Regions from separate parts of the Streptomyces sp. NPDC059816 genome, predicted to be linked through region 1. Evidence: predicted binding sites of a transcription regulator. Region 1 holds the regulator's gene; the other holds the start of a gene.
What was found. The regulator HspR, encoded in region 1, represses chaperone genes until heat shock. The targets are predictions, from matches to a motif close to TTGAGNNNNNNNNNCTCAA.
Positions count from the first base shown of each region.

Region 2: the regulator HspR is predicted to act here: its motif matches at 2,718-2,736, upstream of lon (endopeptidase La).

Region 1 covers NZ_JBHWIQ010000001.1:322,532-326,960, forward strand. The annotation lists gene ACFV88_RS01585 (helix-turn-helix transcriptional regulator) at 143-1,099, shown strand; gene ACFV88_RS01590 (LuxR C-terminal-related transcriptional regulator) at 1,163-2,140, opposite strand; gene ACFV88_RS01595 (heat shock protein transcriptional repressor HspR) at 2,661-3,110, opposite strand; gene dnaJ (molecular chaperone DnaJ) at 3,125-4,318, opposite strand; gene grpE (nucleotide exchange factor GrpE) at 4,352-4,429, opposite strand, start outside.
Region 2 covers NZ_JBHWIQ010000012.1:49,931-54,359, forward strand. The annotation lists gene ACFV88_RS17610 (ATP-binding protein) at 1-896, opposite strand, end outside; gene ACFV88_RS17615 (response regulator transcription factor) at 989-1,729, opposite strand; gene ACFV88_RS17620 (spermidine synthase) at 1,840-2,562, opposite strand; gene lon (endopeptidase La) at 2,759-4,429, shown strand, end outside.

The DNA.
Region 1 (4,429 bases):
CCTCTCCCCCGGTGCAACAAGACGATGGCTCATTCAGGCACGTCAACACCACTGAAGCGATGCATCATGTTCCTGCACGTTCAAGACCCTGGGGGGTGGAGATTTGCCCATAACCAACACACATCCGACACATCACCACTCCATGGCCGAGCTGTGCGCCGAGGGCGGGCAGCTCTACGCCAGCGCACTGAGTGCCGGAAGAATCGCCCGGGCGGAGGTTACGGCCGCCCCGTGCCTCCTGGAATTCGCGCTACTCCACCCGGATCCGGACGATGCGAACTGGCTGCGGCCCGTCCCCCCGTCGGTGGCGCTGGCCCAACGGCTGCATCCCATAGAAAGGGAGATCCTGGACAGGCGGCGGCTGTCCATCGAACTGACCGAATCATTTGAGCCGTTCATGGCCATCAGTGCGCAGAGCCCCGCGCCCACCCACGCGATCACCGTGCTCGAAGGCATCGACCGGATCAACGCGGCGCTGAACGTCGCCACCGCCGAGGTCCGCTCGGAGGTGCTCACCATCCAGCCGGGCGGGCGCCGCAGCGAGCACATCCTCAGCCAGGCCCTCGAACGCGATCGCCCGCTGACCGACCGGGGCATCCGGATCAGGACCCTCTACCAACACACCGTCCGACACAGCCAGGGCACCATGGCGTACGTGGACCGGATGGCCGACGGGCTGATCGAGATCCGCACCCTGGAGGAGCTGATCGAGCGGCTCATCGTCTGCGACGACACCGTGGCCTTCATCCCCGCCGGGACCGACGGCAGCGGCAAGGACGACGTGGCGCTCGAACTGCGCCACCCCGGACTGGTCCGCTATCTGGTCCGGGTCTTCGAACAACTGTGGCGGCGCGCGACCCCGCTGCTCGACGAGGTGCCCTACCGGTCCACGCCCGAGGGCATCACCGGCGTCCAGCAGTCCATCGCCAAACTCCTGGTCGAGGGGTACGTGGACGAGGCCATCGCACGGCGCCTCGGCATGAACGTCCGCACCTGTCGCGCCCACATCGCCAGGCTCGCCTCCGCGCTCGGCAGCGGCAGCCGGGCCCAGCTCGGCTACCTGATCTCCCGGTCGGGCATGCTGGAGCACGACCAGTGACGGACCGGCCGACCGGTCACCCCCGCGCCAGGACCCGCGCCAGGACCCGCACCCGACCGTCCGTCAGGGCGTGGGCGGACGCGGCGGGGTGTCCAGGCCGGCCTGCGCGATCCGCACCCCGAGCTGGGCCCGACTGGCGGCGCCCAACTCCTCGGCCAGCTTGCGGATGTGATGGCGGGCCGTCCGCACGTTGATGCCGAGGCGCTGCGCTATCTCCGCGTCGGTGTGCCCCTCGGCGAGCAGCGCCGCGATGGCCCATTCCCGACGGGTGATGCCGGTGACCCCGGAGCCGGAGGGCAGCGGCTCCACCAGCGGGTGCCCCAACCGCCAGAACCGCTCGAAGACGATCGCGAGGAACCCCACCAGACCGGGGTGCCGCAACTCCAGGGCGACCGTCCGGTCCTCGGTCGCCGGCACGAACGCGACCTTCCGGTCGAAGATCAGCAGCCGTTCGAAGACCTCGTCCAGGGTGCGCACCTCGGCGGCGCCGCCGACCCGCTCCACGTACTCGAAGAGGCCCTGCCCGTGCCGCGCGGCATGGGTGTACAGGGTCCGCATGCGCACCCCGCGCTGCGCCATGTCCAGCGCCAACGGCAGGGCGTCGTTCAACACGTTCTCGCGGCGCACCCCGCCCGGCTGGACGGCCAGGTGCTCGACGACGCAACCGTCGGACGCCTCGGCGATGGCGTCCCGGATGCGGGGCTTGCTCTCCAGCACCCGGATGCCGTGCCCCGCCGAGGGCAGGTCGGGACCGGCCCCCGTGTACCGCTCGGCGAGCAGGGTCACCGCGGTCGCCCGCGCATGGCTCTGCGCCAACTCGTCCCGTAGGCCGCGGGTCAGCCGGGCGATCACCTCGCCCGGAGACTCGGGCACCAGCCACGCCGCGTCGTCGGGGTCCGAGTACAGCAGGCCCAGCGTGACCAGGCAGGGCGCCCCGGCCGCCGCGGCTCGCTCGATGCGTCCGCCCTTGAGGGCCGCCCCGTACACGCGCTCACCCTCCTCACAGAGCTGATCCACTCCGTGCGTGTGCGCCTCAGCCATGTCCCCGCCCCCACCTAAGGAGTAGCTTTCCTGCCGATTCATCCGCTTCTTCCCCCTTGCGTCCCCCCTCCTCTTGGCGCAGTGCAACAAGATGACGGTGGTGTCACCGCCCCGTGACCGGCAAAGTGGGTGCACGGGGCGAGGGGAGGGGAATTCTTAGTCGCCCCCGGGTTGTCCCCGAGTCGGCCAATCCCCCTGGCCGACCCGGGGCGCCCACACCCGGGCGCCTGCGCCCGATGCTCCGACCGACGGCAGTCGGCCTGAGCGACTCCGTGGACCACACCGGGAGCCGTTGGTCCGGCAGACCCGCCGCCCATCGGCCGTAGCCCCGACTTTCCCATGGATCACCTGAGTCCGAGCGAGTACGTCAAGACTCGCACACCTCACTGACAGTCACACCCGGGTTATCCACAGGGGGGTTCACCGGGGTGTGCCCGTCCGGCTCGTCCGGACACGGCCGAGGGGCCGGAAGGTTCGCCTTCCGGCCCCTCGGCCGCGCGCGTGCACGAAAGCCGGACGCTCAGTCCTGCCGCTTGGGACGCCACACGACCAGCGCACTGGTCTGCTGGACCTCCTGGTAGGGCACGAGGTCCCGCCGGTACGAGGCGTGGACGGCCGCCTCCCGCTGCTGGATGGCCACCGCAGCGCCCTCCACCGCGTCCTGGAGTTCCGCGACCCGCGCCGTGAGCGCGGCCACCTGGCCCTCCAGTTCGATGATCCGCTTGATCCCGGCGAGGTTGATGCCCTCGGTCTGCGACAACTGCTGCACCTGACGGAGCAGTTCGATGTCCCTGGCCGAATAACGACGGCCCCGGCCGGCGGTCCGGTCCGGAGAGACCAGGCCGAGCCGGTCGTACTGCCGCAGGGTCTGCGGGTGCAGCCCGCTCAGCTGGGCCGCCACCGAGATCACGTACACCGGCGTCTCGTCGGTCAGCTGGTAGGGGTTGCGGCGCCGACCGCCCGTGCCCATCCCGTCCATGGCGTTCATGCTCCCTTCGCGGCCTCGAACAGCTCCGCCCGCGGATCGACGTCCGCAGTAGCCTCCCGGTACGCCTCCAGGGCGTCCCGGGCCTTGCCGGTCACGTCCTTGGGCACCGCGACCTCCACCGTCACCAGCAGATCGCCGCGGGTGCCGTCCTTGCGGACCGCGCCCTTGCCCCGGGCCCGCATCGTACGGCCGTGGGGAACGCCCGGCGGCAACTTCAGCGTCACCGCGGGACCGCCCAGCGTCGGCACCTTCACCTCGCCGCCGAGGGCCGCCTCCGCGAAGCTGACGGGCACCGTGACGGTGAGGTTGTCGCCCTTGCGGCCGAACACGGGGTGCGTGCCGACGTGCACGACGACGTACAGGTCACCGGCCGGGCCGCCGCGTTCGCCCGGGGCGCCCTTGCCGCGCAGCCGGATGCGCTGCCCGTCCGAGACGCCCGCGGGGATGCGGACCTGCATGGTCCGCGAGGACTTGGCCCGCCCGGACCCCTTGCAGACCTCGCAGGGGGTCTCCGCGATCAGTCCGCGGCCCTTGCAGTCCACGCACGGATCGGTGAGCGAGAAGCCGCCCCCGCCGCCCCGGGACACCTGCCCGGTGCCGACGCAGGTCGGGCACACCCGCGGGGTGCCGTTCTTGTCGCCGGTGCCCGAACACGCCTTGCAGGGCGCCTGCGAGGACATCCGCAGCGGAACCGTCGCACCGTCCACCGCCTCGGTGAAGCTCAGCGTGACCTCGGACTCGATGTCCTGGCCGCGCCGCGGCTGCACCCGGTTCCCGGTGGCGGTGCCGCCCCGGTTGAACAACCCGCCGAAGACGTCACCGATGCCGCCGCCGAAACCACCGGCCGCCGTACCGCCGCCGGGGCCGCCACCGCCGCCGCCGAAGAGGTCACCCAGGTCGAAGTTGAACGAGCCGCCGCCGCCCGCCCCGGGTCCGGGGCGGAAGCCGCCGTTCCCGAAGAGGGCGCGGGCCTCGTCGTACTCCTTGCGCTTCTTCGGGTCACCGAGGACGTCGTTCGCCTCGGAGATCTCCTTGAAGCGCTCCTCCGCCTTGGCGTTGCCCTTGTTGGCGTCCGGGTGGAACTCGCGGGCGAGCTTCCGGTACGCCTTCTTGATCTCGGCCTCGGTGGCGTCCTTCGGGACGCCGAGGACCTTGTAGTAGTCCTTCTCGATGAAGTCCTTGGTACTCATCCTCGACGTCCCTCCTCTCCGTGCGTGACGCGGTCAGCCCTCGTCCGGGGCACCGCTGTCCTTGCCCTCGGCGCCCGGGGAACCCTCGGCTCCCTTGCCGCCTTCGGCGCC
Region 2 (4,429 bases), on a different contig from region 1:
TAGGGGCCCCGGTTGAACCGTTCGAAGACCCGGTGCCACTCCGACTCGGGGATGCCGGGGCCCTCGTCGGTGACCTCCAGGGTCAGCGATTCGGGGCCGGTGCCCCGCCGCGCCCGGACCGTGACCCGGCCGTGCGGGGGGCTGTGCTTGACGGCGTTGTCGATCAGGTTGGCGACGACCTGGTGGATGCGCTCCGGGTCCGCGTGCGCCGTCAGCTCCGGCGGCCACACGTCCAGGTGCAGGTGCACGTCGGTGCGGGTGTGGCTGCCCGATCCCGAGGCGATGCCCCCACGGGCCGAGGACACCATGTTGGCCTCCTTCAGCACCCCCGACAGATAGGGCCACACCTCGAAGCGGCGGGCCTTCAGCGGGACGACGCCGTTGTCCAGCCGGGACAGGTCCAGCAGGGTCTCCACCAGCCGCCCGAGGCGTTCCGTCTGCTTCAGGGCGGTGCGCATGGTCTCCGGATCGGCGGCCGACACCCCGTCCACCACGTTCTCCAGCACCGCCCGCAGCCCCGCGATCGGGGTGCGCAGTTCGTGCGAGACGTTGGCGACGAGTTCCTTGCGCTGCCGGTCCTGGGCCTCCAGGTCGTCGGCCATGCGGTTGATGGTGGTCGCCAGGTCGCCCAGTTCGTCCCCGCGGTCGTGGCCCCGTACCCGCCGGGTGTAGTCACCGTGGGATATCGACCGGGCCACGGTGTTCATCTCGTCCAGCGGCGAGGTCAGCGAGTGCGCCACGAACTGGGTGATCAGCAGGGTCGCGATCACCGAGAAGACCGTGATGAACCGCAGCTCGGTCGCGGTGCGCACCGCGATCATCAGCAGCCCCGTGGTGATGAACACCGAGACCACGACCAAGGTGCCGAGCTTGGTCTTGATGGAGAACGGGCGCAGCTTGCGGGAGCCGGGGCCGATGCCCGCGGCCTCCGCCGCCGCGCTGCCGGAACGGTCGGGGCCGGGGGGGCCGGGGTGCCCGGCGGGGGCGCTCACGGCGCCGGCGTCTCCAGCGCGTAGCCGACTCCGTGCACCGTGCGGATGCGCTCGGCGCCGATCTTGCGGCGCAGCGCCTTGATGTGGCTGTCGACGGTCCGGGTGCCGGAGGCGTCCGCCCAGTCCCAGACCTCGGCGAGCAACTGTTCGCGGGAGAGCACCGCGCGCGGGGTGTTCGCCAGGCACACCAGCAGCTCGAACTCGGTCGGGGTCAGGTGCACGTCCTCACTGCGGATCCGGACCCGGCGCTGGGCGTGGTCGATCTCCAGTTCACCGAGGCGCAGCGTGCCGCCCCGGGGCGTGGTCGCCGCGAGGGTGGCCCGTTCGACGCGGCGCAGCAGGACGTGCACCCGGGCGGCCAGCTCCCGCATCGAGAACGGCTTCGTCATGTAGTCGTCGGCGCCGACGCCGAGACCCACCAGCATGTCCGTCTCGTCGTCGCGGGCCGTGAGCATCAACACCGGCACGGGGCGCTGGGCCTGGACCCGGCGGCACACCTCCAGTCCGTCGAAGCCCGGCAGCATCACGTCGAGGATCAACAGGTCGGGTTGCCACGCCTGGGTGGTCTCCACGGCGGTCGGGCCGTCGCCCGCGGTCTGCACGACGAACCCCTCGGCCCGGAGCCGGGCGGCGATCGCCTCCACGATCGTCGCGTCGTCCTCCACCACGAGCACGCGCCGCTGGGCGCCGGGCGCCGCTGGGGTGCTGCCGTGTTGGGTGGTGTGTGTCTGCTCCATCGCCCGCCCCTGACTGCTGTTCGGAATCCGTGGGGTGATCCCATGGCTGTGCCCGGCACCGGAGTGATCCACGCGCCGGTTGCAGACTAAAGGCACGGAACGTGATCAGGCTATCCAGCTCGGACGGCGAGGTGGACGACGTCCGGAACGCCCCGGGCGACCGGGATTTCATGGGTACGGACCCCTTGGAACCCTGAATTCCGCAATGCCCCTTCGAAATCGGCGGAGGGCTGCGCCGACCACACGGCGAGCACCCCGCCGGGGGCGAGCCGTTCGCGGCACCGGGCGATGCCGTCGGGGGTGTAGAGCCCGCCGTTGTCGTCGGTGACCGTCCAGTCGGGCCCGTTGTCGATGTCGAGGCAGAGCGCGTCGTAGGTGCTGGCGCCGGTCCGCAGGTGCTCCAGCAGATCGGTGTGCAGGACCTCGGTGCGGGGGTCGGCGAGGGCTTCGCGGGACAGCGCGGACAGGGGGGCGCCGGGGCGGTGCCAGTCGATGATCGCGGCCTCGCGCTCCACCACGGTGATCCGGCCCCAGCGCGGCTGGGCGGCGGCCCGCACCAGGCTGAAGCCGACGCCCAGGCCCCCGATCAGGAGGCGGGGGCGCGTTTCGGGGTCACGGTCGGTGAGCGCGGCGGCGGCCAGGTCCACCAGGAGGCGTTCCGAGCGGCCGTCGGAGGTGTCCATCAGGAAGCAGCCGTTGGCGATGATCTGGAGCAGGTGGCCGTGGCGGCGCAGCACCACCTCGCCGTGCGGTCCGCTTCGTCGGTCGAGTACTTCCGGTGCGGTGTCGGGGGCGGGAGCGACTGCGGGGACGGTGCTCTGCTGGGGCGACATGGTGGCCATTGTGGCGCGGTGGGGTCGGCCCGCGCGGGGGGATTTCCGAGGGCGGTGGGCCGCGGACGCGGCCCGGAAGCACGGTGGCGGGCGAGGCCCCGACCGCTCCGCTGTGGGCGAACGGACGGCCGGGAACAATCGAGCGGCCCCGCGCATTGAGTCGACATAGCTCAACTTGAATGCCGAAGGGGAGATCATGGCTGCTGAGTCCGTTGGTTCCAAGAGCACCGTGCTGTCGCTGCCCGTGCTGCCCCTCGACGACGAGGTCGTACTGCCCGGCATGGTGGTTCCGCTGGACCTGAACGACCCCGACGTACGCGCCGCGGTGGAGGCCGCCCAGGCCGCCGCCCGCTCCGCACCGGGCAAACCACGGGTCCTGCTGGTCCCGAGGATCGACGGCACCTACGCCGGCACCGGAGTGCTGGGCACCGTGGAGCAGGTCGGCCGGCTCGCCGACGGCGACCCCGGGGCCCTGATCCGCGGCCGTGAGCGCGTCCGCATCGGCGCCGGAACCACCGGACCGGGCGCCGCCCTGTGGGTGGAGGGCACCCTCGTGGAGGAGGACGTGCCCGACCCGCTGCCCGGCGCCGTCACCGAACTCGTCACGGAGTACAAGGCCCTCGCCACCAGTTGGCTGCGCAAGCGCGGCGCCTGGCAGGTGGTGGACCGCGTCCAGCAGATCGAGGAGGTGTCCCCGCTCGCGGACAACTCCGGCTACTCGCCGTTCCTCACCCTGCACCAGAAGGTCGCCCTGCTGGAGACCGCCGACCCGGTGGCACGCCTCAAGCTCGCCACCGAACAGCTCCGCGAACACCTCGCCGAACAGGACGTCGCCGAGTCCATCGCCAAGGACGTCCAGGAGGGCGTCGACAAGCAGCAGCGCGAGTTCCTGCTCCGCCGCCAGCTCGACGCGGTCCGCAAGGAACTGCGCGAACTGAACGGCGACGGGGACGGCGAGGACGAGTCCGACGACTACCGGGCCCGCGTCGAAGCCGCCGACCTGCCCCAAAAGGTCCGTGAGGCCGCGCTCAAGGAGGTCGACAAGCTGGAGCGGGCCAGCGAACAGTCCCCCGAGGGCGGCTGGATCCGCACCTGGCTGGACACCGTCCTGGAACTGCCGTGGCACGAGCGCACCGAGGACCAGTACGACATCGAGGGCGCCCGGGCCGTGCTGGACGCCGAACACGCCGGCCTCGCCGACGTGAAGGAACGGATCACCGAGTACCTGGCGGTGCGCAAGCGGCGCGCCGAGCGCGGCCTCGGGGTCGTCGGCGGACGGCGCGGCGGCGCGGTGCTGGCCCTGGTGGGTCCCCCCGGCGTCGGCAAGACCTCGCTCGGCGAGTCCGTCGCGCACGCCATGGGCCGCTCCTTCGTCCGGGTCGCCCTCGGCGGCGTCCGCGACGAGGCGGAGATCCGCGGCCACCGGCGCACCTACGTCGGCGCCCTGCCCGGGCGCATCGTCCGCGCCATCAAGGAGGCCGGGTCGATGAACCCGGTGGTGCTGCTGGACGAGATCGACAAGGTCGGCTCCGACTTCCGGGGCGACCCGGCGGCGGCCCTGCTGGAGGTCCTGGACCCGGCGCAGAACCACACCTTCCGGGACCACTACCTGGAGGTGGAGCTCGACCTCAGCGACGTGGTCTTCCTGGCCACCGCGAACGTCCTGGAGGCCATCCCCGAGGCGCTGCTCGACCGGATGGAACTGGTCAGGCTCGACGGCTACACCGAGGACGAGAAGGTCGTCATCGCCCGGGACCACCTGCTGCCGCGCCAACTGGAGCGGGCGGGCCTGGACCCCGAGGAGGTCACCCTCGACGAGGGCGCGCTGCGCAAGCTCGCGGGCGAGTACACCCGGGAAGCGGGCGTG